Regions from separate parts of the Streptomyces sp. NPDC050560 genome, predicted to be linked through region 2. Evidence: riboswitches for the same ligand, from Rfam matches in the RefSeq annotation. Region 2 holds a riboswitch; each other region holds the start of a gene.
What was found. Region 2 has a riboswitch for cyclic di-AMP ahead of ACIBIW_RS26640 (peptidoglycan DD-metalloendopeptidase family protein). Riboswitches for the same ligand answer to the same signal wherever they lie in the genome.

Region 1 (10,223 bases), on a different contig from region 2:
GACGCGGGGCACGGCGACGGCGGCTCCCGGATGCGCGTCGGCCACAGCGACGTGCAGAAGCTGCGGGAGGCCGCGCAGGACGCGCGCCGCTGGGACTCCAAGTACGGCGGCGGCGACTGGCGCTCCTCGATGGTCCCCGAGTGCCTGCGGGTGGAGGCGGCACCGCTGCTGCTCGGCTCGTACTCCGACGAGGTCGGGCGCGCGCTGTTCGGCGCGAGCGCGGAGCTGACCAGGCTCGCCGGGTGGATGGCGTTCGACACCGGCCAGCAGGAGGCCGCCCAGCGGTACTACATCCAGGCCCTCAGGCTCGCGCGCGCCGCGGCCGACGTCCCGCTCGGCGGCTACGTCCTCGCGTCGATGTCCCTCCAGGCCACCTACCGCGGCTTCGGCGACGAGGGCGTCGACCTCGCCCAGGCCGCCCTGGAGCGCAACCGCGGCCTCGCCACCGCGCGCACCATGAGCTTCTTCAGCCTCATCGAGGCGCGCGCGCACGCGCGTACCGGCGACGCGCAGGCCGCGGGGGCCGCGCTGCGGGCCGCCGAGGGCTGGCTCGAACGGTCGCGGGACGGCGACAACGACCCGGCCTGGCTCGGCTTCTACTCGTACGACCGCTTCGCCGCCGACGCCGCCGAGTGCTACCGGGACCTGAAGGCGCCACGGCAGGTGCGCCGCTTCACCGAGCAGGCACTGTCCAAACCCACCGAGGAGTACGTGCGCTCGCACGGCCTCAGGCTGATCGTGTCCGCCGTCGCCGAGCTGGAGTCGGGCAACCTGGACGCCGCCTGCGAGCAGGGCGTGCGGGCGGTCGAGGTGGCCGGGCGGATATCGTCCGCGCGCACCACGGAGTACGTACGCGACCTGCTGCACCGCCTGGAGCCGTACGGCGACGAACCCCGGGTGGTGGAGCTGCGCGAGCGCGCGCGCCCCCTCCTGATGTCACCCGCCTGACCTTTCCCCGCCCGCCACGTTTACGCGCTGTGTCAGTGGCGCAGTGCACTATCGGTAGGCGGGTGGCCGAGCGGAAGGTGGCGCATGTGGAAGGGACGACGCCCACGGCGGTGACCACGGGCCGCACGCGCACGGCCGCCGCCGGTGCCCGCGGTGCGCACCGGGCGGACTGCGACGTGCTGGTGGTCGGCGGCGGCATCATCGGCCTGTCGACGGCGTACGCCCTCAGCCGCGCCGCGCCGGGCACCCGTGTCACCGTGCTGGAGAAGGAGCCGGGCCCCGCGCGCCACCAGACCGGGCGCAACAGCGGCGTCATCCACAGCGGCATCTACTACCGGCCCGGCTCGCTCAAGGCGCGCTACGCGGTCGAGGGCGCCGCCGAGATGCGCAAGTTCTGCGCCGAGTACGGCATCCCGCACGCCCTCACCGGCAAGCTGATCGTCGCCACCGAGCACGCCGAGCTGCCCAGACTGCACGCCCTGGTCCAGCGCGGCAGGCAGCACGGCATCCCCGTCCGCGAACTCGGCCCCGCGCAGATCGCCGAGTACGAGCCCGAGGTCAGGGGGCTCGCCGCGATCCACGTCGGCACCACGGGCATCGCCGACTACCGCGAGGTCGCCCGCCGCCTCGCCGCCGCCTCTGGCGCCGAGATCCGCTACGGCGCCCGGGTCACGCGCATGGACCGCCGCCCCGCGCGCGGCGTCGCCGCCCGCACGGAGCGCGGCGAGGTGATACGCGGCCGGGTCCTGGTCAACTGCGCGGGGCTGCACTGCGACGAGATCGCCCGGCTCGCCGGCGACGACCCGGCGGTACGCATCGTCCCCTTCCGCGGCGAGTACTACGAGCTGGCCCGCCCCGACCTGGTACGCGGCCTGGTCTACCCGGTGCCGGACCCGGCGTTCCCGTTCCTCGGCGTCCACCTCACGCGCGGCGTCGACGGCGGTGTGCACGTCGGCCCCAACGCGGTCCCCGCGCTCGCCCGCGAGGGCTACCGCCGCGCCACGCTGAACGCCCGCGACCTCGCCGGGACCCTCGCCTGGCCGGGCTCCTGGCACCTCGCCCGCCGCCACTGGCGCTACGGCGCCGGGGAGATACGGCGCTCGCTGTCCCGGCAGGAGTTCGCACGCGCGGTGCGGCGGCTGCTGCCCGCGGTGACCGCCGCCGACCTACGGCCCGCGCCCGCCGGGGTGCGCGCCCAGGCGGTGCTGCGGGACGGCACCCTGGTCGACGACTTCCTGATCCGCGAGTCCGCGCGCACCGTCCACGTCCTCAACGCGCCCTCCCCCGCGGCGACGGCGTCCCTCCCGATCGGCCGCGAGATCGCCCGCAGGGCGCTGCGGGCACTCGCCGAGGGCTGACGGCCTGACGGCCGGACCCGCCACGGGGCTTCGCGGGGGCGGCGGCGCGCGGGGGCTGCGGGGGCGGAGGCTCCGGGACCGGGGCCTCGCGGGCGCGGCGGCGGGCCGGAGGGGGGTCCGCTCCGGGGCCGCGGCGCGGGGCACGAGGGGATGTCGTACCGGCTCCGTAGAATCGGGGTGAGTACACCCGCCCCCCGTCCCGAGAGCACGAAGGTCATGACCACGCCCGAGCGGAAGCGCATGTTCCCCCAGGGCACCGGCCCTTCCCCCGCCACCTCGCCAGGTGGCCCGCACCGCCCCATCCGCAGCTTCCAGACCCGCAGGAGCCGTATCACCTCGGGCCAGGCCCAGGCGCTGCGGCGGCTCTGGCCGCGCTGGGGCGTCGATATCGACGGCTCACCGCTCGACCCCGACGCGCTCTTCGAGGGGCGCCCCGTGGTCCTGGAGATCGGCTTCGGGATGGGCGAGACGACCGCGCGGATGGCCGCCGCGGACCCCGGCACCGGCATCCTCGCCGTCGACGTGCACACCCCGGGCCAGGGCCATCTGCTGCATCTCGCGGAGCGGGACGGGCTGACCAACATCCGTATCGCCAACGGGGACGCCCACATCCTGCTGCGCGACATGCTGCCCGAGCGCTGCCTCGACGGGGTGCGGATCTTCTTCCCCGACCCCTGGCCCAAGACCCGCCACCAGAAGCGCCGGCTGGTGCAGCCCGGGTTCCTCACCCTGCTCGCGCCCCGGATGAAACCGGGCGCCCTGCTGCACTGCGCCACCGACTGGGAGCCGTACGCCGAGCACATGCTCGACGTGCTGGACGCGCACCCGGACTTCACCAACACCCGCCCGGAAGGCGGCTACGCCCCCCGCCCCGCCTTCCGCCCCGTCACCCGCTTCGAACGCCAGGGCATCGCCAAGGGCCACACGGTCCGCGACCTGCTCTTCCACCGCACCGCGTGACGCAAAGTTCCGCACCGTTAGACGCGTTACGGCCATCCGGCGGCACGGGAGGCACCGTCGCGGTGGCCGGGGGTGGTGGCTAGGGTCGAGGGTGTGGCAGCAAGTCCGTCCGTGCCGGCGCGTTCGCCGCGTTACGCGGGCATCCGCGCGCCCCGGCCCCGCGGCCGGGGCCGCGCCGTGCGGCTCGGGGTGGTGGCGGGGGTGCTCGCGCTGTGCGGGCTGCTCGTCCTCGGCATGGTCAGACAGCGCACCGGCACCGGGGGCTTCCTCGTCGGACTCGGGCTCGCCGCGCTGCCGGTGGGGCCGCTCGTCGCGGTCTTCGGCAGGCTCGGAGGACCGGCGCGGCCCCCGTGGCGGCTGCTGATGTTCGCGCTGGCGTGGGGCGGCTGCGCGGCGGCGCTGATCGCGATGGCGGCCAACTCCTTCGCCGCGCGCGCCGTCGCCGCCGTCGGCTCGTCGGGCGTCGTCGGTACGGCGCTGGTGGCCCCGGTGGTCGAGGAGTGCGCCAAGGCGGGCGCGCTGGTGCTGCTGCTGGTCTTCCGCCGCCGCGCACTCGGCGGTGTGCTCGGCGGCGCGGTGGTGGCGGGGGTGACCGCCACCGGGTTCGCGTTCACGGAGAACGTGCTCTACCTCGGCGACGCGTTCGGCAACGACCGGCTCACCGGGGAGCGGTGGCTGCACTCCCTGACCCTGGCCACGTTCCTCGTCAGGATCGGCATGGGGCTCTTCGCGCACCCGCTGTTCACGGTCGTCACCGCGCTCGGCCTCGGTGCGGCGGCGCGCCCCGCCGCGCGCCGTGCGCGCGGGCGGGTGCGCGCCGCCCGGCTGCTCGCGCCCGCGGGACTGCTCGCGGCGGTGGGTCTGCACGCGCTGTGGAACGGCTCGCCCCGGCTCGGCGGCTTCCCGCTGGTGTACGGGGCCGCGATGGTGCCGGTGTTCCTGGGGACCGCGGGCTGCTGCCTGTGGCTGCGGCGGCGCTGCGTGGCAAGGACATGGACACCGCACGACGAGCGGCACGCGCAGCCACCACCCGCCGGCACGGACACAGGCACGGGCACCGGCACCGGCACAAGCACCACCGGCGCAGAAACAGGCACCGGCACCCGTACCGGCGGCACCGGCGGAGCCCTACGCGGAGGCCGTGTCGAGGGCGGCGGTCTCGTCGGCGGTGAGGGTCATTTCCACGCCCGCGAGCAGCGGCGGCAGTTGGGCGAGTGACCTGGCGCTGGCGATCGGCGCCGTGACGGTGGGGCGGGTCAGCAGCCAGGCGAGCGCCACCGAGGCGGGCTCGGCGCCATGGGCCTTCGCGACCGCGTCGAGGGCGTCGAGCACCCGGATGCCGCGCTCGGTCTCCAGCAGCTTGGCCGCGCTCCCCGAGCGCCGGCTGTCGACGGTGACGCCGGGACGGTATTTGCCTGTAAGGAAGCCGGCGGCGAGGGCGAAGTAGGGGGCGACGGCGAGGCCCGCGTCCCGCGCCACGTCGAGCAGCGGGCCCTCGTAGCTGTCGCGTGCCACCAGGTTGTACTGCGGCTGGAGCACCGTGTACGGGGTGAGGCCCTCGCGCCCGGCGAAGTCCAGGGACGCCCGCAGCCGCTCCGGGCTGATGTTGGAGGCGGCGACCGCTCGTACCTTCCCGGCCCTGACCAGCTCGTCCAGGGTGCTGACGATGGACTCGACCGGCACCGACTCGTCGTCGCGGTGCGTGTAGTAGAGGTCGATGTGGTCGGTGCCGAGGCGGCGCAGCGACGCGTCGACCGCGCCCCTGATGGTGTCGGGGGCGAGGCCCTTGTAGTCGGGGTGGGAGCCCGCCTTGGTGGCGACGACCACGTCGGAGCGGTTGCCGCGGGCGGCAAGCCACTCGCCGATGACGGTCTCGGACTCACCGCCCGAGTTGCCCTCGATCCAGGCGGTGTAGACGTCGGCGGTGTCGACGAAATTGCCGCCGGCCTCGGTGTAGGCGTCGAGGACGGCGAAGGAGGTGGCCCGGTCCGCGGTCCAGCCGAAGACGTTGCCGCCCAGGCAGAGCGGGTGGACTTCGAGCCCCGATGAACCCAGCTTGCGAAGAGGAGACATAAGGAGCCGCAACCCCGCGCGGCACCCGGATATTCCCCGCGCCGCGCTCCCGGGACGAGGGCGCGGCTCCCCGCGCGCCGCCCCTCACTCCCGTGCCGCCCCCCTCACTCCCCCACCGTCTCCGCGCTCACCCACGCCAGGTAGTCGGCGCCGCCGTGGGTGACGGGGGTGGCGATGATCTCCGGGGTCTCATAGTCGTGGGTGGCGCGGATGTGGGCTTCGAGTGCGGGGTAGCGGTCCTCGGTCGTCTTGTAGAGGACGCGCCACTCCTGGTCGGTGTGTACGGCACCCTCCCAGCGGTAGACGCTGGTGACCGGCCCGTCGATCTGGGCGCAGGCGGCGACCCGTGCGGCCACCGCGGTGGTCGCCAGGTGTCCGGCCTTCTCGGCGGTGTCGGTGGTCGTGAGCACGGTCAGGTAAGCGGGCACGTGGCCTCCCTCGGTGGCGTCTGCGGGGACGGTATCCCGGCGGTCGGCCACGGGGCCCTGTCGGTGCCGTGGAGGACAGCCCGGCAGCTCTGGCGTCGGGGGGGTGTCGCCAGAGCTGCCGGTGTTCGGGGGCGCACGCGGGCGGCGCGGCGCGGGGCGGGTCCGGGTGGTCCGCGGTGGGGCGTGGCCCTGCGGTGTGCCCGGGGTGCCCGCGCGCGGGCCCGTCGTGCGGGGGCGGGCCCGGTGGGTCCGCCGTCAGGCGCGTACTACGGCTTCAGACCGTGGGCGAGGAGCCACGGGGCGGGGTCCACCGCCGAGCCGCCGCCCGGGTGGACCTCCAGGTGGAGGTGGGGGCCCGTCACGTTCCCCGTGGCGCCGACCCGCCCGATGACCTGGCCGGTGGTGACCTTCTGGCCGACGCTCACCGAGATCGAGGACTGGTGGCAGAACCACAGCTCGGTGCCGTCGTCGAGTTCCAGCACCGTGCGGTAGCCGTAGGAGCCGGACCAGCCGGCCTCCTTGACGGTGGCCGAGTGGACGGCCTTGAGGGGCGTGCCGGTGGGGGCCGCGAAGTCGAGTCCCGTGTGGTAGCCGGAGGACCACATGGAGCCGCCGTCGCCGAAGCGCGAGGTGATGGTGTAGGAGGCGACGGGGAGGGTGAACTGCTTGGCCAGTTTGGCCAGCCGCTCCTCCTCCGCCTTCTTCTTGGCGGCCTTCTCTGCCTTGTCCTTCTCGGCGGCGGCCTCGGACTCGGCCTTCTTCGCCGCCGCCTCCGACGCCTTCTTGACCGCGGCGCGCTCCGCCGCGTCGGCGGCGGCCCTGGCCTGGTCCTCCTGCTCCTGGGCCTGCTTGAGTATGCGCTCGCGCAGCGCCTCGCCCGCGCTCGTCGCGCCCTGGCGGACGTCGGCGCGGCTGACGCCGATGCCGGAGAGGGGCGCCGCCTGCTCCTGGCCGCCGGACTTGTCGCCGTCGCTGAGGAGCGAGCCGACTCCGGGGAGGGACTTGGCCGCGGGGAGCGCGTCCTTGACCGCGGAGAGGTCGGGTACGGAGATGTGTACGGGGGGCTTGCCGCCCTGCGCGCTGGCGATGCCGCCCGCGCCGACGGCGGCGATGACGCCGACGCCGAGGACCGTGGAGCTGCGGGCGAGGCCGCCGCGCTGCTTGATGACGCGGTGTCTGCCCCGGTTGGAGCGCAGCGTCTCCTCGGTGGGATTCCACTCCTCCCAGGGTCCTTCGTCGCCGCCGGGGCCGGGCACCGTACGGGGCGCGGACGCCGGGCCGAAGTCGGCGAATTCGCCGAAGTCACCGTCCAGGGAGCTGACAACGGTGTCAGTACCTTCGTGGACACCGTCGTGTCCGTTACCGCCGAAGAGGTCTCTGGGTGCGTACGAGCCTTCGGGAGCAGGCCGATTGGACGCCACGGAGGCGCGCTCCTTTCCTTCCTTCTCGCCTACCGGGTTAGCTGACGGGTTCGGAGCAGGAAGGTCTCCTACGGGCCCCTTCACGGAAGGACGCCCGATTCACCCCAATTGGTGGTTCCCCGGTTCCCTTGCGGGATTCGGCGCTTGCGCACGGAGCCGTCTCTGGTGACGGCTGGGACGACCGCGCTGCGTTATCGAACGTTAATAGAAGCCCCGCCCGGATTCCAAGCCGTTCCGGGTCTTCATTAGGGGAACACCCTGAGGCCAAATCGGGTGCCAGGGGACGGAATCGGGCGAGTCGGGGCCGGGTTTGCCAATCCATTGCACGCCCCGGCGGTTAAACCGGCCCTGACAGGCCGTCAGTCGCGCTGCGCACGGCGCTCGGCCGGTCACCCGCCGTCACTTCCGGGAGCCGCCGGTCACGGGCCGCGCCAGGGGCGGCGTATCGCGAGGAGTGCCATGTCGTCGGTGGTGCGCTGGCCCGTGTGGCGTCTGACCTCGGTGGTGAGGGTGGCCAGGAGCGCCTGGGGGCCCTGGAAGACGCGGCCCCTGAGGCGCTGGACGGGGTCGTAGAAGACGCCGTGCCGGTCGCGGGCCTCGGTGAGGCCGTCGGTGAACAGCAGCAGCATCGCCCCGCGGTGGAACTCGTTCTCCTGGGCGTGGTCGGGCCAGGCGCCGAGGTCCATGCCGAGCGGGAGGGCGGCGGGGGCGCCGGAGATCTCGCTGAGCCGGCCGTCGGGTTCGAGCAGCAGCGGCAGCGGGTGGCCGCGGTTGACGACGCGTACGACGTCGTGCCCGTAGGGGATCTCCGCGATGACGGCGGTGGCGAAGCCCTCCGAGTACTCCATGCCGCGCCCCCGTCTGACGGCCTCGCGCGCGAGCGCGCGGTCGAGGCGCTGCGCCACCGCCTCCAGGGTGCTCTCGTGCTCGGCGGCCTCCCGGAAGGCGCCGATGACGATGGACACGGCGCCGACCGCCCCCGTGCCCTTGCCGCGTACGTCCCCGACGATGAGGCGCACGCCGTGCGGGGTGTCCTGGACCGCGTAGAGGTCGCCGCCGATGAGGGCGTCGGCCTGGGCCGCCTCGTAGTGGGCGGCGACGTCGAGGCCGCCGATGCTGTGCGCGGGCGAGGGCAGCAGGGCGAGCTGGACCGCCTCGGCGATGCCGCGCGCGGAGGCGAGGAGTTCCTGGCCGTGCCGGACGACGCCGTTGGTGATGAGCGCGAACATGGCGATGACCGCGCAGGTGATGAGGTCGGTGACGCCGTCGACCTTGCCGACGTTGTCGTCCTTGAGGTGCAGCGACAGGACGCCGAGCACGGTGACGAGTGCGGTGAGGGCGGTGCCGGTGAAGGAGTAGAACGGGGCCGCGATGAGCATGGCGGCGGCGAACATCGGCAGGGCGCTGAAGCGCGGAGGCAGCAGCAGGTCGTAGAAGACCCCGGCGACGATGCAGACGGTCGGCACGGCCCTGACGAAGATCCGCAGGGCGGTGATCTGCCGGGTGGAGAGGGTGGTGCGGGTGGTGCGGGTGGTCGCCGTGTCGGTCTCCGCGGGGCGCTCATCGACGGCCCCGCCGTGCCCGTCGCGCGGGGCGTCGGAGGGTTCCTCGCCGCCACCGGGTCCTGCCTGCCCCACGGGTCGTCTCCTGCCGCCGCGTCTCACCGCACCCGTCCAGCCTGCTGCCGGTGGCGTACGGACGCGAGTCGGCGGGGGCCTTCCGGGGGCCGCCCCGGGCGTGGACCGGGATGAGGGGAAACGGCGAAGGGCCGGGGCGTGCGCCCCGGCCCTCGGCCGTTCAGTAGCGGGGACAGGATTTGAACCTGCGACCTCTGGGTTATGAGCCCAGCGAGCTACCGAGCTGCTCCACCCCGCGTCGGTGAGACCAGTCTACGGCATCCCGGGAGGCCCCGGCGCCACGCCCGCGTCCGGGGGCGGCCGCGGGCCCTCAGGCGGTCGGTGCGGCGTTCGCCGGGACCTCGAAGACGGTCTCCAGGCCGTCCTCGTCGTCCCACTGCTCTCCGACCTCGACGAACCCGAACCCGGCGATCGTCGCGAGCGAGGCGGTGTTGTCGGGGCTGATAGTGGCGCGCACCACGGTGACCGAGGGCTCGGCCGCGGCCCTGCGCAGCAGCTCGACCAGGGCGGCGCGGGCGTATCCCCTGCGGCGGAACGCGGGGTCGACCGAGTAGCCGATCTCCACCATGCCCCGCGCGTCCGGCGGCCCGTGGAACCCGGCGTGCCCGACGACGAGCCCGCCGTCCCCGACCACCGCCTGCCGCGCCATCCACCGGGCCCGCCCGGGGTCGGCGGCCATCTGGCCGAGCCGGTACCGCCAGAGCCCGCGGGCCCTGGCGGTGAGGAAGTACGGGGTCAGGGCGGCCCCCGCGGCGGCGCTCGCGGTGGCGAGGTCCCCGTCGAGCAGGGCGGTCATCGCCGCACCCGACACCTCGGCGAAGCTGATCCGCCGGGGGCTCGCGGGCCGCGGCGGGCCGGCGTCTCGTTCGTCTGTCACAGGGCGCATGGTCGTGCGGCGCCGGGGCCGTGTCCACCGGATTTCGACGGGTTGCGGTGGGCCGCGGCGGAGGCGGGCCCGTGGGTGGCGGCGGGGTGTCACGCCCCGGGGTTGTCGTCGTGGGTGAGGGTCTCCCAGGCGACGAAGAGGTCGTCGGTGCCCTCGGGGCGGGTCTTCGCGGCCAGCTTCTCCGTCTCGGGCAGCGAGACCCCGGCCCGGTTCTTGAGATGGTTCAGCGGGACCTCGACGTCCGGGCCCATGGTGCGCTCCACCTTGCCGCCGCACAGCCGGGCGGGCGCCTTCGCGCCGAGCTGGTAGCGGGCGTGGAACTCCAGGGCGGCGGCGAGCCTGTCCTTGACGCCGGAGTAGAGGTCGACGCCCTGGTGCCAGGCGGTCTCGGCGATGTGTCCCGTGGCGGCGAGCGAGTAGCCGACGTGCATGAAGTTGCGGCAGGACTCCTGTGCGAGGCCGTCGGTGAAGGTGTCCTGGCCGAACCAGTACTTCCTGATCTCGTCGGGGGT
Region 2 (10,223 bases):
CCCCAACTACTCCCTCTTCGGCTGGCAGAAGCCCTGCTACCTGATGAGCGACGGCTACGTCCCCACGTACCAGGAGCTGGTCGAGAAGACCGACTGGGACTCCTACGGCCGGGGCCGCGACGAGCGCTGCGACAACTGCATGGCGCACTGCGGCTACGAGCCGACCGCCGTCCTCGCCACCATGGGCTCGCTCACCGAGTCCCTGCGCGCCGCCCGCGAGACCGTCTCAGGAAACAGGTGAACGACAGTGAATGACACGGCATCGAACCCCGTCTCCCTCGGCCTCCCCGCCCTGCCGCCGCGCCCCATAGCCGAGCGGCGCAGGAGCCGTCAGATCCAGGTGGGTTCTGTGGCGGTGGGTGGGGATGCGCCGGTGTCGGTGCAGTCGATGACGACGACGCGGACGTCGGATGTGGGTGCGACGTTGCAGCAGATCGCGGAGTTGACGGCGGCGGGGTGCCAGATCGTGCGGGTGGCGTGTCCGACGCAGGATGATGCGGACGCGTTGCCGGTGATTGCGCGGAAGTCGCAGATTCCGGTGATTGCGGATATTCATTTCCAGCCGAAGTATGTGTTTGCGGCGATTGATGCGGGTTGTGCGGCGGTGCGGGTGAATCCGGGGAATATCAAGCAGTTTGACGACAAGGTGCGTGAGATTGCGGGGGCGGCGGCGGGGGCGGGGACGCCGATTCGTATCGGGGTGAACGCGGGGTCGTTGGACAAGCGGCTGCTGGAGAAGTATGGGCGGGCGACGCCTGAGGCGTTGGTGGAGTCGGCGTTGTGGGAGGCGTCGTTGTTCGAGGAGCATGGTTTCCGGGATATCAAGATCTCGGTGAAGCACAATGATCCTGTGGTGATGGTGAATGCGTATCGGCAGTTGGCGCGGGCGTGTGATTATCCGTTGCATCTGGGGGTGACGGAGGCGGGTCCTGCGTTTCAGGGGACGGTGAAGTCGGCGGTGGCGTTCGGTGCGTTGTTGTCGGAGGGGATCGGGGACACGATTCGGGTGTCGTTGTCGGCTCCTCCGGTGGAGGAGGTGAAGGTGGGGGCGCAGATTTTGGAGTCGTTGGGGTTGCGGCAGCGGGGTCTGGAGATTGTGTCGTGTCCTTCGTGTGGGCGGGCGCAGGTGGATGTGTACCGGTTGGCGGATGAGGTGACGGCGGGTCTTGAGGGGATGGAGGTTCCGTTGCGGGTTGCGGTGATGGGGTGTGTGGTGAATGGTCCGGGTGAGGCGCGGGAGGCTGATCTGGGGGTGGCGTCGGGTAATGGGAAGGGGCAGATTTTTGTGAAGGGTGAGGTGGTGCGGACGGTGCCGGAGTCGAAGATCGTGGAGACGTTGATCGACGAGGCGATGAAGATCGCGGAGCAGATGGAGAAGGACGGCGTCGCCTCCGGCGAACCCGCCGTCACGGTGAGCTGACGCCGACGACGAGGCACAGGACGGACAACCACCGAAGACACAACAGAAACGAAAGCGTAGGGGGCCCGAGCATGACCCTTCTGGAAGGCATCCGGGGGCCGCGCGATCTCAAGGCGCTGTCCGGCGAACAACTCGACGAACTGTCCGCGGAGATCCGGGAGTTCCTGGTACAGGCCGTGGCGAGAACGGGCGGCCACCTCGGCCCCAACCTGGGAGTCGTCGAGCTGACGATCGCCCTCCACCGGGTCTTCGAGTCCCCCGTGGACCGCATCGTGTGGGACACAGGGCACCAGAGCTACGTCCACAAACTCCTCACCGGGCGCCAGGACTTCTCCAAGCTGCGCGGCAAGGGCGGCCTCTCCGGCTACCCCTCCCGCGAGGAGTCCGACCACGACATCGTCGAGAACAGCCACGCCTCCACCGCGCTCGGCTGGGCCGACGGCCTCGCCAAGGCGGGCGAGGTGCTGGGCGAGCGCCGCCACGTGGTCGCCGTCATCGGCGACGGCGCGCTGACCGGCGGCATGGCCTGGGAGGCGCTGAACAACATCGCCGCCGCCAAGGACCGCCCGCTCATCGTCGTCGTCAACGACAACGAGCGCTCCTACGCGCCCACCATCGGCGGCCTCGCCAACCACCTCGCCGCGCTGCGCACCACCGACGGCTACGAACGCGTCCTGGCCTGGGGCAAGGAGGTGCTCCAGCGCACCCCCGTCGTCGGCTCGACGCTCTACGAGTCGCTGCACGGCGCCAAGAAGGGCTTCAAGGACGCCTTCGCGCCCCAGGGACTCTTCGAGGACCTGGGGTTGAAGTACGTCGGCCCCATCGACGGGCACGACGTGGGCGCGGTCGAGTCCGCGCTGCGCCGCGCCAAGCGCTTCGGCGGCCCCGTCATCGTGCACTGCCTCACCGAGAAGGGCCGCGGCTACGAGCCCGCGCTCACCGACGAGGCCGACCGCTTCCACTCCGTGGGCGCCATGGACCCGCTCACCTGCGAGCCGCTGGCGCCCTCCGGCGGCCCCTCCTGGACCTCGGTGTTCGGCGACGAGATCGCCGAGATCGGCGCGGAACGCGCGGACGTCGTCGCCCTCACCGCGGCCATGCTCCACCCGGTGGGCCTCACCAAGTTCGCCGAGCGCTTCCCCGAGCGGGTCTGGGACGTCGGCATCGCCGAGCAGCACGCCGCGGTCTCCGCGGCCGGGCTCGCCACCGGGGGAGTGCACCCGGTGGTGGCGGTGTACGCCACGTTCCTCAACCGCGCCTTCGACCAACTCCTCATGGACGTCGCGCTGCACCGCTGCGGCGTCACCTTCGTGCTCGACAGGGCCGGCGTCACCGGCACCGACGGCGCCTCCCACAACGGCATGTGGGACATGTCCATCCTCCAGGTGGTGCCGGGGCTCAGGATCGCCGCCCCGCGCGACGCCGACCAGCTACGCGCCCAACTGCGCGAGGCCGTCGCCGTCGACGACGCGCCGACCCTGCTGCGCTTCCCCAAGGAGTCCGTGGGCCTCGCCATCCCCGCCGTCGACCGCGAGGGCGGCGTGGACGTCCTGCACCGCGCGGAGAAACCCCAGGTGCTGCTGGTCGCCGTCGGCGTCATGGCGCCCGTCTGCCTCCAGGCCGCCGAGCTGCTAGAAGCCCGCGGCTACGGCTGCACCGTCGTCGACCCCCGCTGGGTCAAGCCGGTCGACCCCGCGCTCGTCACCCTCGCCGAGCGCCACCGTATGGTGGCCGTCGTTGAGGACAACAGCCGTGCCTCGGGTGTGGGGGCGGCGGTGGCCCTCGCGCTCGGCGAGGCGGAAGTGGACGTGCCGGTACGCCGGTTCGGCATCCCGGACCAGTTCCTGCCGCACGCCAAGCGCGGCGAGGTACTCGCCGACATCGGGCTCACCCCCGTAGAGATCGCCGGACGCATCGGCGGCGCACTGGCAGCCAAGGAGAACGACGCATGAGCACCCCACCCAGGACCGGCCCGGACGGCGGGCCCGCGCCCGCCGCCGACGGCAAGGGCTTCGACCTGGCCAGGCTGCTGGCCGAGCGCGGCGGCGAACGCTACGAGCTGCACACCAAGCACCTCAACCACCAACTGCCGCGCATGCTCCACACCATCGGCTTCGACAAGGTCTACGAGCGCGCCGAGGGCGCCCACTTCTGGGACGCGGAGGGCAACGACTACCTCGACATGCTCGCCGGGTTCGGCGTCATGGGCCTCGGCAGGCACCACCCGGTCGTCCGCAAGGCGCTGCACGACGTCCTCGACGCCTCCCTCGCCGACCTGACCCGCTTCGACTGCCAGCCGCTGCCGGGCCTGCTCGCCGAGAAGCTGCTGTCGTACACCCCCCACCTCGACCGGGTGTTCTTCGGCAACAGCGGCACCGAGGCTGTCGAGACCGCGCTGAAGTTCGCCCGCTACGCCACGGGGCGAAAGCGCGTCCTCTACTGCACCCACGCCTTCCACGGGCTCACCACCGGCTCCCTCTCTGTCAACGGCGAGACCGGCTTCAAGGACGGGTTCGCGCCGCTGCTGCCCGACACCCCGGTGCCGCTCGGCGACCTCGACGCGCTCGCCAAGGAGCTGAAGAAGGGCGACGTGGCGGCCCTCATCGTCGAGCCCATCCAGGGCAAGGGCGTCCACGAGACGCCCCCCGGCTATCTGCTCGCCGCCCAGGAGCTGCTGCGCAAGCACAAGGCGCTCCTCATCGCCGACGAGGTGCAGACCGGGCTCGGCCGCACCGGCGACTTCTACGCCTACCAGCACGAGGCAGGCGTCGAGCCGGACCTCGTGTGCGTCGCCAAGTCGCTCTCCGGCGGCTACGTCCCGGTCAGCGCCACCCTGGGCAAGGACTGGATCTTCAAGAAGGTCTACTCGTCGATGGACCGCGTCCTCGTGCACTCGGCGAGCTTCGGCGCCAACGCCCAGGCCATGGCCGCGGGGCTCGCGGTGCTCTCCGCGATGGCGGACGAGGGGATCGTCGAGAACGCCAGGACCACGGGCGACCTGCTGAAGTCCCGGCTCAGCGCCCTCGTCGACCGCTACGAGCTGCTGAGCGACGTGCGCGGCCGCGGCCTGATGATCGGCATCGAGTTCGGCAGGCCGTCCTCGCTGAAGCTGCGCAGCCGCTGGACCATGCTCCAGACCGCGCGCAAGGGGCTCTTCGCGCAGATGGTGGTCGTGCCGCTGCTCCAGAAGCACCGCATCCTCACCCAGGTCTCCGGCGACCACCTCGAAGTGATCAAGCTGATCCCGCCGCTGGTCGTGGACGAGGCCGACGTGGACCGCTTCGTCGCCGCCTTCACCGCCGTCATGGACGACGCGCACGACAGCGGACTGATGTGGGACTTCGGAAAGACCCTGGTCAAGCAGGCCATCGCCAACCGCTGACCCCGGGCACCATGGGCTTTTGCCTCTCGGGCAAGAAATTTGCCCGAGAGGCGTTGCTCTGGCTGAATCGATGGTGTGAGCAGTGACCACCAGGACCCCGCAGCGGCCCCCGAGGCCGCACCGCCCGCCGAGCTGCCCGCCGTCGCGCCCCAACTGCGCGACCTCAGGCGCCGCGCCGGGCTGACCCTGGAGGCGGCCGCCCGCGCCGCCGGGCTCTCACCCGCGCACCTCTCCCGGCTGGAGACCGGCAACCGCCAGCCCTCGCTGCCGATGCTGCTCACCCTCGCCCGTGTCTACGGTACGACCGTCTCGGGCCTGCTGGGGGAGACCCCGGTGGACCAGCACGCCGTGACCCGCGCCCCCGCCGTCGAGCCCACCCGCGCGGGCGGCTGGACCTACTGGCAGGCAGGCGCCACGGGACGCGGCATGCAGGCCCTGCGGGTCCGGGTGCCGTACGGCACCCAGGGCGACCTGGTGCGGGTGCACCCCGGCGAGGAGTGGCTCTACGTGCTGCACGGGCGGCTGCGGCTGCGCCTCGGCGAGGACGTCCACACCCTGCCGCCCGGCGACAGCGCCCACTTCGACTCGCTCACCCCGCACCGCATCGCCGCCGCCGACCACGACGGCGTGGAACTCCTCTTCGTCCACACCCTGCTCCAGAGCCCGGCCGCCGTGCTGTGCCTCGGCGCCACGGCCACGGGCCACTACCCGGGAGACATCCGATGACCTCACCCGTGGAACCCCGCCCGTCCGACACCCCCACCCCCGCCGGGGACCCCGCGGCGCCCGCCGCCGCGCCCCAGGACGGTACGCCGCCCGAGCCCAGGCGGAAGGTCGTGGTGGAGGAGAAGATGCCCGCCGCCCTGTGGGTGCGCGTCCTCATCTACGTCGTCGGCGCCCACTTCTTCGCCGGCTTCCTCTACCTGCTGTTCGTCCTCGGCGCCCACAACCAGTGACACACTCCCGGCCGGGCCGGCTCAGCCGTCGAGCAGCCCGGCCCGCAGCCGCTCCCGCAGCGCGGGCGTGAGGCCGAGCCCGTCGGACAGATACGCCTCGGTGCCGCCCCAGGTGGCGTCGATCGTCTCGAACGCGGCGGCCAGGTACTCGGCCCGCGCCTCGAACAGCGGGGTGAGCAGGGCCCGTACCTCCGGCGAGTAGGGCGAGCCGGGGCGGCCCAGCCGGTAGCGGCGGTGGAGGGCGTTGGAGCGCAGGTAGTCCTCCTCGATCGCCTCCCGCTCCACCCCGAGGGCCAGCAGGATCACCGCGACCGACACCCCCGCCCGGTCCTTGCCCGCGGCGCAGTGCAGCAGCACCGGCACGCTCTCCGTCGCCACCTCGCGCAGTATCCGGCCGTGCTCGGCGGTGCGCTCCGTCACGATGGTGCGGTACGACGCCAGCATCCGCCGCCCGCCCAGGTCGCCGGAGAGCGTCTCGCGCAGCTCGTCCAGGTCGCCCCTGCGCACCATCCGCCAGAACTCGGCGCCGTCGGCGGGGTCGTTGAGCGGTATGTTCACGTTCCGCACACCGGGCAGCTCCACGTCGAGGCCGTCGAGGGTGCGGTCGGCCTCGTTGCGGAAGTCGTAGACGGTGTGCAGCCCGAGCGACGACAGGTACGCCACGTCGTCGGTGGTGGCACCGGCCAGATGGCCGCTGCGGAACAGCAGCCCGTACCGCAGCCGCCTGCCGTCCGCGGCGGGCAGCCCGCCCACGTCCCGGAAGTTGCGCACCCCGGCCAGCTCACGCTCCCACGACGCGTCCTGCTGCGACACGGACGACCTCCCTCTCACCGCTCACCACCCGGCGCCCGGGCGCCGCCACCGCGACCCTACGGCGCACGCCGCCTCCCACGCACCACCGCGCACCCGCCCACCATGCCACCCTCCGCGGCTTACGCACCGGCACACCCGCTATGGCCGCAATGCGGCCTGTGGACCAACTCGCCGCGAAAAGCACCCCCTCGGACCGGCCGACGTGAGCAGGATCATAGCGGTCATACCGGCACCGACCCGGCACCCACAAGTGCCCGTCCCACGCGCCCAGTTGCCCCCGCCGCGCGCCTCCCGCCCACCCCGGCGGCCCCGTGGCCCTCCTGCGGGAACCCGCTCCTCGCTTGTCGCGGCGGCGGCGCCCGGCCTAGCGTCACCCCGACTCCCGGCGGACGCCCAGTCCTGCCGCCGCCCGGAGGAACCCGAAGACACCCGTGACGGCAGGAGCGGGGGACCCACAGGCAGTACGCCGCTCCGGACCCCCGGACGGCTGGGGGTGAAGCCGCACCAGCGGCCGGGCAGCTCCAGTCCGAACCCGACAGCTCACCCCGCAGGCGCCGGAGAGGAAACCCCATGCCCGCGAAGGGTAAGCACCGCCGTCCCAGGCCCGGGCGACTCGCCCGCGGCATCGCCGTCGCAGGCACCGGAGGCGCCGCGCTCGCACTGCCGCTCGTCGGCGCCGCGAACGCCCACGCCGCCGACGCCACCCACACCTACACCGTCGAGCGGGGCGACTCCCTGGCGAGCATCGCCAGGGCCCAGCACACCCCCGGCGGCTGGCAGCGGCTCTACCAGGACAACCACCAGGCCATAGGCGACAACCCGCGCCTGATCCACCCCGGCCTCAAGCTCGTCCTCGACGGCGCGGCCAAGCCGTCCACGGCCTCCGCCACCACCGCCGCCGCGACCACGGGCACCGGCTACACACTCCCCGTCAAGGGCGCCACCCTCGGCACCCCCTGGGGCCAGGCGGGCAGCATGTGGTCGAGCGGCCACCACACCGGACAGGACTTCGTGGTGCCGTCCGGCACCCCCGTCCACGCCCTGGCCGACGGCACCGTCGTCACCGCGGGCTGGGGCGGCGCCTACGGCAACCAGGTCGTGATCGAGCACGCCGACGGCAAGTACACCCAGTACGCCCACATGACCTCGCTGAACGTCTCGGCGGGCCAGACCGTCACCGAGGGCACGCAGCTCGGCGTCTCGGGTGCCACCGGCAACGTCACGGGCCCGCACCTGCACTTCGAGGTGCGCACAGGACCCGACTACGGCTCCGACGTCGACCCCGTCGCCTACCTCAGGGCGCACGGCGTCGACCTCTGACCGGCCGCGGGCCCACCCGCACACCGCCGCCCCGGCACCCACCGCGGGGCGGCGGTGGCACATCTCACCCCGTACCGCCCCCGACCCGCTGGCATCAGCCCGACGGACGGGAGCAAAATGGGCGGACGTGGCAGCAGAGACGACCTTGGCACCAGAACCGTTCACCTCCTACGCCGCCGTGGGCGACAGCTTCACGCAGGGCGTGGGCGATCCAGGACCCGACGGCCGCTACGTCGGCTGGGCCGACCGGCTCGCGGTCATGCTCGCCGCCCGCGCCCCCGGGGGCGACTTCCGCTACGCCAACCTCGCGGTGCGCGGCAAGCTCCTCGACCAGATCGTCCGCGACCAGGTCCCCAGGGCCGTCGAACTCGCCCCCGACCTGATCACCTTCGCGGCCGGCGGCAACGACATCATCCGCCCAGGTACCGACCCCGACGACCTCGCCGACCGCTTCGAGCGCGCCGTCGCCGCCCTCACCTCGGCGGGCGGCACCGTCGTGGTCTCCACCGGTTTCGACACCCGGGGCGTGCCGGTGCTCCAGCGGCTGCGCGGCAAGATAGCGACGTACAACGGCCATGTCCGCGGCATCGCCGACCGCTACGGCTGCCTCGTCCTCGACCTGTGGTCGCTGAAGACCATCCAGGACCGGCGCGCCTGGACCGGGGACCGCCTCCACCTCGGCACCGAGGGCCACACCAGGGTGGCACTGCTCGCCGGGCGCCTCCTCGGCGCCGACGTCCCCACGGACCCCTTCCGCCCCTGGCCGCCCGCCCCGTACCGGGCGCCGCTCGATCTGCGCCGCGACGACGTCCAGTGGGCCCGCGAGCACCTCGTCCCCTGGATCGGGCGGCGGCTGCGCGGCCGCTCCTCGGGAGACCTGGCGTACGCCAAGCGCCCGGAACTCGAACCCCTCGAAGCGCCCGGCACGTGCTGAGCCCGGGGTGAGCCCGGGGCCGCGGCTCAGCGCGCCGCGGACGGCGCGCGCAGCGCGGCGCAGTCCAGGCTCAGCTCCCTCGCCAGCGCCTCGTCCACCCACGCGTACACCCGCGCCCGCGGCAGCGCCCCGTCGTACGAGGTGACCTGCACCGCGAGGCCGTCGAGCAGCGCGGTCAGCCGCTGCGCCGCCGCCACCGGGTCCGCACAGCGGAACTCGCCCGCGGCGACGCCCTCCTCGATCAACCCGGTGAGCGCGGCCTTCCAGCGCAGGTCCAGGTCGCGGGCCACCTCGCGCAGCGCAGGTTCGCGCAGCGCCACCGCCCACGCCTCGATCCACAGCCGCCATCCCTTGGGGGCGCCGGACGGCGCGTACCAGCGCACCGAGGCGCGCAGCCTGCGCACCGCGCTGGTACGCCGGGACGTCATCGCGCGTAGCGTCGCCATATCGCACTCCGCCGCGTGCGAGAAGGCCGCCGCGACCAGCTTCTCCTTGCTGGAGAAGTGGTACAGCACCAGGGCGTTGCTGACCCCGAGCGCGGTCGCCACGTCGCCGATCCGCACCGCGGCGACCCCGCGCTCCTCGATCTGCTCCACGGTGGCGCGCAGCAGCTCCTCCCGCCGCTCCGCCACACTCAGCCGCACATTCCTCACCACAGGGTCACCCTAAGGGCTCTCACGCGGACCCGCCCCGTCCGTCTTCTGCCGCCCGGGCGCCCCCGGCGGCGGCGTGGTCGGCGAGGTCGCAGGAGTCCTTGAAGCCCTGGCTCGTCAGGCCGAGCGACGAGTTCACGCGCGAGCGCAGGTTCTCCACCGCGACCAGCATCGTCAGCTCCACGAGCGCCGGTTCGCCGAGCGCCGCGCGCAGCCTGCCGGACAGCGCGTCGTCCACGGTCGGCGGGGTGGCCGTCATGGCCTCCGCGTACGCCATCACGTCGCGCTCCAGGTCCGTGTACGCGTCGCTGTCCCGCCACACCGGCACGTCCCGCAGCTTGCGCGGGTCCATGCCGCCGCGGTGGCTCTCCCAGTAGCCGAAGTCCATGCACCAGGAGCAGCCGACCGCCCCCGCGGCCACCAGCTCCGCGAGGTGCGCGAGCCCCTTGTCGACCCGCCGCCACCTGGCCACGGACTGCTCGAAGCGCAGATACGTCCAGAGCGCGCGCGGGCTGTGCGCCATCGCCTTCCCGGGGTCGAGGACCTTGCCGTACGCGCGCCGTGAGTACCACTCCATGATGCGGAAGAAGGGCGTGCGGGGCGGGGTGAGGGAAACACGGGGCTGGTGGGTGGGGGAAGTACCGGGCTGGTGGGTGGGGGAAGTACCGGGCTGGTGGGTGGGGGAAGTACCGGGCTGGTGGGTGGGGGAAGTACCGGGTTGGTGGGTGGGGGAAGTACCGGGCTG
Region 3 (10,223 bases), on a different contig from region 2:
CTGGATCGCGGTGTCGACGACCTGCTCGGGCGTCTGGTGCAGGCCGGTGTAGATGACCTCCATACCGGCGTCGCGCAGCGCGCGTGCGATGACCTTGGCCCCCCGGTCGTGGCCGTCGAGTCCCGGCTTGGCGACCACCACGCGGAGCGGACCGGCTGCCACATCCATGAATGCCTCCCTCGTACCGGCCGGTACCGAGCAGTACCGCGTACCCACCCTGTCCGGTGCGCCCGGCCGCTGCCGGGCACGGCGATCCTCACCCGCGCCGCCGGGCGCGAGTGAACGAACGTTATCGCCAGCATCCCGCACCCCGCAGTTTTACGCCTCGGACAGAGGGGGAAATCACAGAAGGGAACAGACAAGTGCAGCGCGGGCGTGCGGGACGACGCGGGGACCACCGCCGGGCGCACGCGCAGCCGTGGACGGCCCTCCCGACCGGGGCGGCGGCCCGCGGTCCATGAAGGCGCCAGGGGACAGAGCGGTCCTCCGTGCGCCGACGGGAGGTCGACCATGGAGACCACCAGGATTCTTCCGTTCCTGCCGCCGCTTCCGGCGCTCTCCTCCCTCGCCCCTCCGGGCGGCCCCCTCTCGCTCCTGCCGCGTCTCCCGCTGTCCCTCGTCGCCAGGCTGCCCCGGCCGCCGCTGCCCGCGTGGCCCGTACTGCCGCTGCCGCGGCTCGCGCCCGCCGCCCCCGCGCTCCCGGTGGACCTGCTGAAGTCGGCGGCGCTCGAACTGGCAATCCTGACCGGGCACCTGCTCCTCTACCCCTCGGGCATCCTCCAGGAGCGCAGGCCGCGCACCGCCGCGCCGTCCGGCACGAGCGCGTTCGTCCGCAGCGGCGGCCCCCCAGTGGTGCTGCTGCACGGCTTCATCGACAACCGCTCGGTGTTCGTGCTGCTGCGGCATCTGCTCGCCGAGCACGGCAGGCGGCACGTGGAGTCGTTCAACCACTCCCCCGTGACCGGCGACGTCCGCTGGGCGGCGCTGCGCCTCGCGGACCGTATCGAGGAGATCAGGGCGCGCACCGGCAGCCCCGAGGTGGACATCGTGGGCCACAGCCTGGGCGGTCTCATCGCGCGCTACTACGTCCAGCGCCTCGGCGGCGACGACCGGGTGCGCACGCTGGTCACGCTGGGCACCCCGCACTCGGGGACCAGGGCGGTGCCCGCGCTGACGGCGCTGCCGATCGTGCGCCAGATGCGGCCAGGCTCCGATCTGCTGGACGAGTTGGGCGAGCCTGCGCCGGGCTGCCGTACCCGCTTCGTGAGCTTCTGGAGCACCCTCGACGAGATCATGGACCCGCCGGAATCGGCCGCCCTCGACCATCCGGACCTTCTGACGCACAACGTACGTGTCACCGGAATCGGTCATCTCGCGCTTCCCGTCCATCCCACGGTCACCGCGCGGGTACGGCAGGTGCTCGACGAGGGCGGGGTGTCCGACGCGGCCGGAGGCCCCGGTTCCGCCACCGGCGGCCTGACCGTGGCGTAAGCCCCCCGAGCGACACCAGCGGGCGCTGCCGTTGCGCCGTTCGGGTGAACCGGAGGGGGCCTTCGGCGGCCCGCAAGCGCGGTCGAGCAGAGTGCGGCGAAGAAGAGGAGACGCGCCCCGGATTCGAACGGTTGTCGAACGAAAGATCAAGGCCGCGCAAGTGATCCGCCGAAAGGCGGCTGAATGCCCGGTTCTCGCGGCCCGGAAACCCGGCGAAGATTGTCGCGCCCTCATACCGGCGGGTACAGTCGCCGCACTGCTCTGCCTCTGGGGGGCGGTGACGTCGACGGCTCCGCCGCCGACCTGGCTCCCCAGCCCCTGCTGTCGAGGCGAAAGAGAAGTTGGTGGAAGACCGTCACCCGCCGGGGACCGCGTATCCCCCGGCACCGGCTCCGAACGCCGACTACGCGCCTTATGGGTCGTATGACCCGCAGAGCGCTCAGTACGGCGACTACGCCGGGTATGACGGTAACGGCACCAACGCCTATGGCCATACGGATTATTCCGGCTACCAGGCATACGACGCCGCCTCCGCGGGCTATCAGGGCGCCACCGCGACCGCCACGGCGACCGGCTCCTTCGAGGCCGACCCCCTCTTCGGCGACATGCCGGGCGAGGCCGCGCCGGGCGCCGCCTGGGGCACCGACGGCGCGGGCACCGCGTACGACCCGTACGCCGCACCGGGGCCCGACGCCTCCTACGGCGGCCAGGACCTGACGGGCGCCTGGGGCATCCCGGGACAGACGGGCCACGGCGACTCGGGCCAGTGGGACTCCACCGCGTGGAACGCGTCGGCCACCTACGCCGACGGCCAACTCCCCTACGGCGACTACGGCGACCAGTCCTACGACGGCTACGGCGCCCCCGCGCAGCACCCCTACGCGGCGGGCCCCGAGGCGGGCGCGTACGAGACGCAGGTCTTCGAGACGAGCGCCTACGAGGCCCAGGCGGCGACGCAGGTATTCGACGGGCAGACGTTCACCACGAGCACCTTCGGGACGGTGGACCCGCAGGCGCCCTACGGCGCGGCGGCCACCCAGACCTGGGCCGCGGCGCCCGCGACGGCGGAGGAGTTCGCCGCCGCGGCCACCCAGACCTTCCAGCACGCCTTCGCCCAGCCGACCGCCGCCGACCCCGACGGCGCGCGGTCCCACGGCGGCGCCGGGGACGCGGAGTACGGTGACGGGCTGCGGGACACCGGCGAACTGCCCCCGCTCGACGGCACGGACGCCACGGCGGGCCACGACGGGTACGACCCCGCGGACCCCGACGCCTACGACCCCGCGGACCTCGACGCGTACGAGTCCCCCGACGCGTACGACGCCCACGACCCGGCTGACGAGGGTGAGCGGCTGTCACCCGTGGGCGCTCCGGCGGGCGGCCGGGCCGCGGCCCGGCAGGCGCCGCGTTCGCGAGCACGGCGCAAGGGGCCCGCGAAGCGTTCGGCGCTGCTGACCGTGGCGGTGCCCTCCGCGTGTGTGATGGGTGTCGCGGGCATCGCCGCCGCCTCCGTGGACGGGCTCGGCGGCGACGCCAAGGAGACCACGGCGACCGCGCCCGACCCGGGTTCTGTGCGGCCCGCAGCGGCCAACAACAAGCTCGACACCCAGCTCGAACACCTCTCGGCCGACGCGGGCGACTTCGCCGACCGGGCGAGCCGCACCCAGGAGCGCATGGACCTGGCGGCCAAGAAGGAGGCGGAGAAGAAGAAGGAGCAGGAGGAGGAGGCGCGCAAGGAGCGGCTGCGCCCCAAGTTCGTGCTGCCGGTCAAGCAGCACGGCCTCAGCGCCTACTTCGGGCAGGCGGGCGTCAACTGGATGTCGGTGCACACCGGCATCGACTTCCCCGTGCAGTACGGCACGGCGGTGTTCTCCGCGATCGACGGGACCGTGCGCACGCAGTACAACTCGGCCTACGGCAACATGGCGATCGTCACCGCCAAGGACGGCACCGAGACCTGGTACTGCCATCTGTCGGGGTACTCGGTGCCCAGCGGCACCGTCGTCCAGGCGGGCGACCAGATCGCGCTGTCCGGCAGCTCCGGCAACTCCACGGGCCCGCACATGCACTTCGAGGTGCGCCCGGGCGGCGGCGCCGCCGTCGACCCGCTGCCGTGGCTGCGCAGCCACGGCCTCGACCCCACCTGACCCGGCCAGGGCACACCGCCTGCCGCCCGCGGGCACGGGCGGCGAACGGGCCACCGGCGACCGGCGACTACAGCTTCTCGACCGGTGCGTACCGCAGCAGCAGCCGCTTCGGCTTGGGGTCGCCGAAGTCGATGGTCGCTTCCGCGTTGCCCCCCGTGCCCTTCACTCCGACGACCGTGCCGAGGCCGAACTGGTCGTGGGTGACGCGGTCGCCCACCGCCAGCGAGATGGCGGGCTTCTCGGTCGCCCTGCGGGTCGCGAAGCCCGGCACGCCGGAGCCGCGCGAGCGGGACGACGACAGGGCGGCGGCGACCGAACCCGCGGTGGCCGTCGGCTGGGCGGCCCCGGTGCGCTTCCAGTCCACGTGCTCGCCGGGGATCTCCTCCAGGAAGCGCGACGGGGGGTTGTACGAGGGCTGGCCCCACGCGCTGCGCAGGGTGGACCTGGTCACGTACAGCCGCTCGCGGGCGCGGGTGATGCCCACGTAGGCGAGCCGGCGCTCCTCCTCAAGCTCCTTGGCCTGGCCGAGGGCGCGCATGTGCGGGAAGACGCCGTCCTCCATGCCGGTCAGGAACACCACGGGGAACTCCAGGCCCTTGGCGGTGTGCAGCGTCATCAGCGTGATGACGCCCGCGCCCTCCTCGTCCTCGTCGGGGATCTGGTCGGAGTCGGCGACGAGGGCGACCTGTTCGAGGAAGTCGGCGAGGGTGCCCGCGTCCTCCTCGCCGCGCGCCTGCTCGAACTCCAGGGCGACGGCGGCGAGTTCCTGCAAGTTCTCGATACGGGTCTCGTCCTGGGGGTCGGTGGACGCCTGGAGTTCGGCGAGGTAGCCGGTCTGTTCGAGGACGGCTTCGAGGACCGTGGCGGGGCCGGCGCCGGACTCGACGACCGTGCGCAGGCCCTCCATGAGGGTGTTGAAGCGCTTGACCGCGTTCGCGGAGCGCGCCGCCATGCCGTACGCCTCGTCGACGCGGCGCAGGGCGGCGGGGAACGTGATCTTCTCGCGCTGCGCGAGGGCGTCGATCATGGCCTCGGCGCGGTCTCCGATGCCGCGCTTGGGCACGTTGAGGATGCGGCGCAGCGGCACCGAGTCCTCCGCGTTGGCGAGGACGCGCAGATAGGCGAGGACGTCCCTGACCTCGCGCCGCTCGTAGAAGCGGACGCCGCCGACGACCTTGTACGGCAGCCCGACCCGGATGAAGATCTCTTCGAAGACACGGGACTGCGCGTTGGTCCGGTAGAAGACGGCGACGTCGCCCGCCTTCGCGTCCCCGGCGTCGGTGAGCCTGTCGATCTCGTCGGCGACGAACTGGGCCTCGTCGTGCTCGGTGTCGGCGACGTAGCCGGTGATGCGCGCGCCCGCGCCCGCGTTGGTCCACAGGTTCTTGGGGCGGCGGCTCTCGTTGCGCTCGATGACCGCGTTGGCGGCGGTGAGGATCGTCTGCGTGGAGCGGTAGTTCTGTTCGAGGAGGATCGTCGTCGCGTTCGGGTAGTCCTCCTCGAACTGGAGGATGTTGCGGATGGTGGCGCCGCGGAAGGCGTAGATCGACTGGTCGGCGTCGCCCACCACGCACAGCTCGGCGGGCGGCACCGCGTCGTCGTCCGTCGCAGGGCTCGCCGCGGGGTCCTCCTGCGCGTCGGGCGCGGGCGGGGTGCCGACCAGCTCGCGGACGAGGGCGTACTGCGCGTGGTTGGTGTCCTGGTACTCGTCGACGAGGACGTGCCGGAAGCGGCGGCGGTAGTGCTCGGCGACGTCGGGGAAGGCGCGCAGCAGGTGGACCGTCGTCATGATGAGGTCGTCGAAGTCGAGGGCGTTGGCCTCGCGCAGCCGCGACTGGTAGAGCGCGTACGCCTGCGCGAGGGTCCGCTCGAAGCTGCCGCCCGTGTCGGACCCCTGGGCGGCGCCCCCGGCCGCCTGCGCGGCGAAGTCCTCCTCGTCGATCAGCTCGTTCTTCAAGTTGGAGATCTTGGCGCTGAACGCCTTGGGCGGGTAGCGCTTGGGGTCCAGCTCCAGGTCGTGGCAGACGAGGGCCATCAGCCGCTTGGAGTCGGCCGCGTCGTAGATCGAGAAGGAGGAGGTGAAGCCGAGCCGCTTCGACTCGCGGCGCAGTATGCGCACGCACGCGCTGTGGAACGTCATGACCCACATCGCGGCGGCGCGCGGCCCGACGAGCTGCTCGACGCGCTCCCTCATCTCGCCCGCGGCCTTGTTGGTGAAGGTGATCGCGAGGATCTGCCCGGGGTGGACGGAGCGGGCCGCGAGGAGGTGGGCGATGCGATGGGTGAGCACCCGGGTCTTGCCGGAGCCCGCGCCCGCGACGATGAGCAGCGGGGAGCCGCTGTGCGTGACGGCGGCGCGCTGCGGGTCGTTCAGCCCCGCGAGGAGGGCGTCCGGGTCCGCCGCGGGGCGTCTGGCGCCGTCGCGGTAGTACGCGGCCCCGGGCGGGGGCGCGTCGAACTTCCCGCCGAACAGGTCCGCCGGGATGTCCTCCGGGGGCCCGTCCTCGGGCGGCGGGGGCTCCTCGCCCGCGGCCGCGGCGGGCTTGAGGTGCGCCAGGAAGCTGTCGTCGAAGAGGCTGCTCATCGTCCCCGAGTCTAGGCGCCCCCACTGACATCCGGGGCGGCCCCCGGACAGCCCGTACCGGCAACCGGAACGGGCCCAAGACGCGAGCACACCGCGACGCACCGCTCACACAGTGCGAACATCACAAAAATGTATCGGGCAAATGGAACACCAACCTTCACAGCGCTCACACGAGTTGGCTACCGTGCCCGGCGGGCGACCCGTACCCCCACCGGCGATCACGCCGGGACGGGTGGCCCCCGCCGAGTCGTGTGCCGTCCCCCGTGGGCGGCCTGAGCCGGGGACCCATGGACCCCGGGGTGAATCGGCCCGTGGGACGGCCGCACGCGCGCGTGCGGCGAGCCCAGGGGCCGTAGGGCAGCCTTCCGGACCACCCGCCCGAACCCGACAGCTAACCCGGTAGGCGGCCCACGGAAGGAGTCGCCCCTTGGCGTCGCACCGCAAGCCGCGGACCCCCGTCCGCACCGCGCCCGCGATTGGCATCACCACCGCCGCGCTCACCTCCGTGGCGCTCCTGTCGGGCAGCGCGCAGGCCGCCCCCGCGAAGCCGAAGCCCACGCTCGAAGAGGTGCAGAAGCAGGTCGACGACCTGTACCGGCAGGCGGGCACGGCCACCCAGAAGTACAACGCCGCCAAGGAGGACGCGGCGAAGCAACGCAAGCGCGTCGACAAGCTCCTCGACGACGTGGCGTCGCGCACCGAGAAGCTCAACGACGCCCGCCGCGCGCTGGGCTCCTTCGCCGCCGCGCAGTACCGCACCGGCGGCCTCGGGGACACCGCCACGCTGCTGCTCGCGGACAGCCCGCAGGCGTACTTCGACCAGGACCACCTGATGGACCGGCTCACCACCCGCCAGAAGGCCGCGGTCGACGACTACCAGAAGCAGCAGGCCGCCACCGCGAAGAAGCGCACCGAGGCGAGCGAGGGCCTGGTCGGCCTGACCGACTCGCAGACCGAGCTGAAGACCACCAAGGACACGGTCCAGAAGAAGCTGGGCAGCGCGCGCACACTGCTGTCCAAGCTCACGGCCGAGGAGAAGGCCAGGCTCGCCGCGATCGAGAAGAAGAAGCAGGAGGAGGCCGAGCGCAAGGCCGCCGAGCTGGCGAAGAAGCAGGCCGCGGAGGAGAAGAAGCGCAAGCAGGAGCAGGAGCAGGCGGCGGGGTCGGACGGCGGCTCGGGCCAGCCGGGCTCGGGCGGCTCGGGCAGCTCCACCGGGTACGCGGCCAAGGCGCAGAAGGCGCTCGACTTCGCCCGCGCGCAGATCGGCAAGCCGTACGTGTGGGGTGCGACGGGCCCGGACTCGTACGACTGCTCGGGGCTCACCCAGGCGGCGTGGAAGGCGGCGGGCATCTCCCTGCCGCGCACCACCTGGGACCAGGTCGAGGTCGGCACCACGGTGTCGGTCGACGACGCCCAGCCGGGCGACCTGGTGTTCTTCTACGACGACATCAGCCATGTCGGCATGTACATCGGCAACGGCCAGATGATCCACGCCCCGAAGCCGGGCGCGAGTGTCCGCGTCGAGTCGATCTACTACATGCCGATCCACAGCGTGGTGCGGCCGGCGTAGGGCGGTGGGACGGTCGGCACGCGCGCGTGGTGGCCGTCCCACGGTGTCCCACCGTCCCTGGGCCCGGGATCATGGAGCATGCTTTCGGACGACTGGCAACTCACGGATGACGTCGACGGCTTCCTGGCCCGGGCCGGGGACTTCCTGCGCTCGCGGCCTGCCCTGCACACCACGCCGCTGACCGACATCGAGAGAATCCGCACGCGCGGGGCGGGCGCGCCCGGTGCCGGGGCGGCCGCCTTCGGCCTGCTGGAGTCGGGGGGCGAGGTCCGCGCCGTCTTCTACCGGACCCCGCGCGGCCGTCTCGGCCTCACCGCACTCTCCGCCGGGCAGGTCGACACCCTCGCCACCGGCCTCGCCGCCCTCGGCCACTTCCCTTCCCAGGTCCTCGCGGACCACGGCACCGCCACCGCGTTCGCCCGGGCGTGGCGGCGGTGCACCGGTGCGGTGCCGGCCCTCTTCTCGCGTACGTGTCTCCACCGTCTCGGCACCCTCACGCCGCAGGACCCGCTTCCGGAGGGCCGGGGCCGCGGGGCGGGCGAGGAAGACCGTGAGCGCGTCGTGCGCTGGTGTCGCGCGTTCTGCGTCGAGGTCGGCGAGCAGCCCTCCCTCGACCTGATCGACGCCGGTTCCTGGGCCGACTCGCGCTTCGGCGACCGGCACTTCACGTTCTGGGAGACCCCGGACGACGCTCCCGTCTCCATGGCCGCCGTGACCTCGATGGTCGGCGGGATGATCCGGGTGGACCCCGTCTACACCCCGGCCCCCCTGCGGGGCCGCGGCTACGCGGGCGCCGTGACGGTCGAGGTGAGCCGTGCCGCGCGGGCCGCGGGCGCGACGGACGTCGTCCTGTTCACGGACCCGGCCAACGCCACCAGCAATGCCCTCTACCGGCGGCTCGGCTATGTCCGTGTCGGCGACTTCGCCGGGTACCGGTTCTCGTACGCGGGCCCGGGGAGCTGATCCGTCGGCACCGCCACGGGCCGGGGGCGTGGGTCAGGTCCACAGCACGGCGATGAAGATGTTGGCCGTCGTGAGCAGGCCCACGAGGCCGAAGAGGGGGGTTTCGGCCTTCTCGTCGTCGCGCTTCACATAGACGAGGCCGAGGATGACGATCAGCACCGCGAGCTTGACGCCGATCTTGACGTTGTTCACGGGGCTGTCGTCGGCCTGGTTGAGGCCGACCAGCACGGCGCCGGTGACGAGCATGGTGAGCGCACCGTGCAGCATGGCGGCGTTGAAGCGGGCCGTACCCTCCCGCATGGCCTTCATCTGCGTGAGGAAGCCGCCGAGGAGCGAGGCGATGCCGATGATGTGCAGGCCGACGAAGAGGTGGATGAGTACGTCCATATCCGGAGCCTAAACGCCCGCTTCAGGACCCCTTCGAGGGCCCCCGCCGCGGCGGCGCCCGGCCCGGACACCCGCTGTTACCGAGGGTCGCTTCGGTCACCCGGCCGAATAAAGGCACCACTTCACTCCATCGAACCCATCAACCCCGCTCATGTCCTGATCTCCTGCGGTCATTTGCACACACCGGGTAACAGTGGCGTCACGGTCCGTCCTACGGTCCTGTGTCGGGCGACCGGATGCCCACTGCCGTCCGCACGGGGCGGCGACCGGCCGCCGCACGGGCGGGCCGAGGCCGAGGCCGTACGAGGCCGCCCGGGAGGACGAGAGGACGTGCAGCCCCTTTGGCAGCGCACCGCAAACGAAAACAGCGCCACGTCAGCGGCCGGACACTGCGCGCCGCCGTCACCCTGGCCCTCGCCGGGGCGGCGGCCGCCGCCGCCCTCGACGAGCCCGCGCAGGCCGCGCCCGCCTCGCCCGCCGAGGTGAGGGCGCGCGTCGCGTCGCTCTACCACGACGCCGAGGCGGCGACAGAACGCTACAACGGCGCCAAGGAGAAGGCCGACAAGGCCGAGGCGCGCCTCGACGACCTCCGCGACGAGGCGGCCCGCAGGACGGACCGGGTCAACTCGCTGCGCGACGACCTCGGTTCCACCGCCGCCGCGCAGTACCGCGAGGGCACCCTCGCGCCCTATGTGCGCCTGGCGTTGTCGCCCGACCCCGACCGCTATCTGGAGCGCACCTCGCTCGCCGAGCGCGCCGGGCGCGGCCAGGCGGGGAAGCTGCGCTCACTCGCCCGCGAGCAGGCCGCCGTGGACGGGCTGCGCAGCGAGGCGAAGAAGCAGACAAGCACGCTCAGGAAGCGCCAGGGCGAGCTGAAGCGCCGCAAGAAGACCATCGGCGGCAAGCTGACCGAGGCCAGGGAGCTGCTGTCCCGGCTGACGGCCAGGGAACGCAACCGTGTCGGCCGCGGCCGGGGCGCCGACGCCCCCGCCGCCGAGGGCGTCCCCGCCGCGGCGCGGGAGGGCGGCGCGCCCGCCGCGGGCAGCTCACGGGCCTCCGCCGCCGTCGCCTACGCCTACCG

Region 1: another riboswitch for cyclic di-AMP. It lies ahead of ACIBIW_RS17015 (M23 family metallopeptidase); the one in region 2 lies ahead of ACIBIW_RS26640 (peptidoglycan DD-metalloendopeptidase family protein).
Region 3: another riboswitch for cyclic di-AMP. It lies ahead of ACIBIW_RS03245 (NlpC/P60 family protein); the one in region 2 lies ahead of ACIBIW_RS26640 (peptidoglycan DD-metalloendopeptidase family protein).

What each region holds. Positions count from the first base shown of each region.
Region 1 is NZ_JBITGT010000007.1:17,148-27,370, forward strand. It holds gene ACIBIW_RS16985 (MFS transporter) at 1-948, shown strand, start outside; gene lhgO (L-2-hydroxyglutarate oxidase) at 1,059-2,306, shown strand; gene trmB (tRNA (guanosine(46)-N7)-methyltransferase TrmB) at 2,547-3,266, shown strand; gene ACIBIW_RS17000 (PrsW family intramembrane metalloprotease) at 3,360-4,484, shown strand; gene ACIBIW_RS17005 (aldo/keto reductase) at 4,395-5,339, opposite strand; gene cutA (divalent-cation tolerance protein CutA) at 5,444-5,767, opposite strand; gene ACIBIW_RS17015 (M23 family metallopeptidase) at 6,034-7,188, opposite strand; cyclic di-AMP (ydaO/yuaA leader) riboswitch at 7,200-7,341, opposite strand; gene ACIBIW_RS17020 (PP2C family protein-serine/threonine phosphatase) at 7,608-8,825, opposite strand; tRNA gene ACIBIW_RS17025 (tRNA-Met) at 8,990-9,063, opposite strand; gene ACIBIW_RS17030 (GNAT family N-acetyltransferase) at 9,136-9,702, opposite strand; gene ACIBIW_RS17035 (alginate lyase family protein) at 9,801-10,223, opposite strand, start outside.
Region 2 is NZ_JBITGT010000012.1:96,812-107,034, forward strand. It holds gene hpnH (adenosyl-hopene transferase HpnH) at 1-241, shown strand, start outside; gene ispG (flavodoxin-dependent (E)-4-hydroxy-3-methylbut-2-enyl-diphosphate synthase) at 248-1,420, shown strand; gene dxs (1-deoxy-D-xylulose-5-phosphate synthase) at 1,492-3,372, shown strand; gene ACIBIW_RS26620 (aspartate aminotransferase family protein) at 3,369-4,802, shown strand; gene ACIBIW_RS26625 (helix-turn-helix domain-containing protein) at 4,878-5,528, shown strand; gene ACIBIW_RS26630 (DUF6126 family protein) at 5,525-5,758, shown strand; gene ACIBIW_RS26635 (tyrosine-protein phosphatase) at 5,780-6,571, opposite strand; cyclic di-AMP (ydaO/yuaA leader) riboswitch at 6,988-7,138, shown strand; gene ACIBIW_RS26640 (peptidoglycan DD-metalloendopeptidase family protein) at 7,142-7,891, shown strand; gene ACIBIW_RS26645 (SGNH/GDSL hydrolase family protein) at 8,019-8,825, shown strand; gene ACIBIW_RS26650 (TetR/AcrR family transcriptional regulator) at 8,852-9,478, opposite strand; gene ACIBIW_RS26655 (carboxymuconolactone decarboxylase family protein) at 9,501-10,055, opposite strand.
Region 3 is NZ_JBITGT010000001.1:762,324-772,546, forward strand. It holds gene ACIBIW_RS03225 (cobalamin B12-binding domain-containing protein) at 1-168, opposite strand, end outside; gene ACIBIW_RS03230 (esterase/lipase family protein) at 511-1,491, shown strand; gene ACIBIW_RS03235 (M23 family metallopeptidase) at 1,836-3,638, shown strand; gene pcrA (DNA helicase PcrA) at 3,706-6,222, opposite strand; cyclic di-AMP (ydaO/yuaA leader) riboswitch at 6,453-6,644, shown strand; gene ACIBIW_RS03245 (NlpC/P60 family protein) at 6,650-7,792, shown strand; gene ACIBIW_RS03250 (GNAT family N-acetyltransferase) at 7,871-8,755, shown strand; gene ACIBIW_RS03255 (hypothetical protein) at 8,789-9,142, opposite strand; gene ACIBIW_RS03260 (NlpC/P60 family protein) at 9,484-10,223, shown strand, end outside.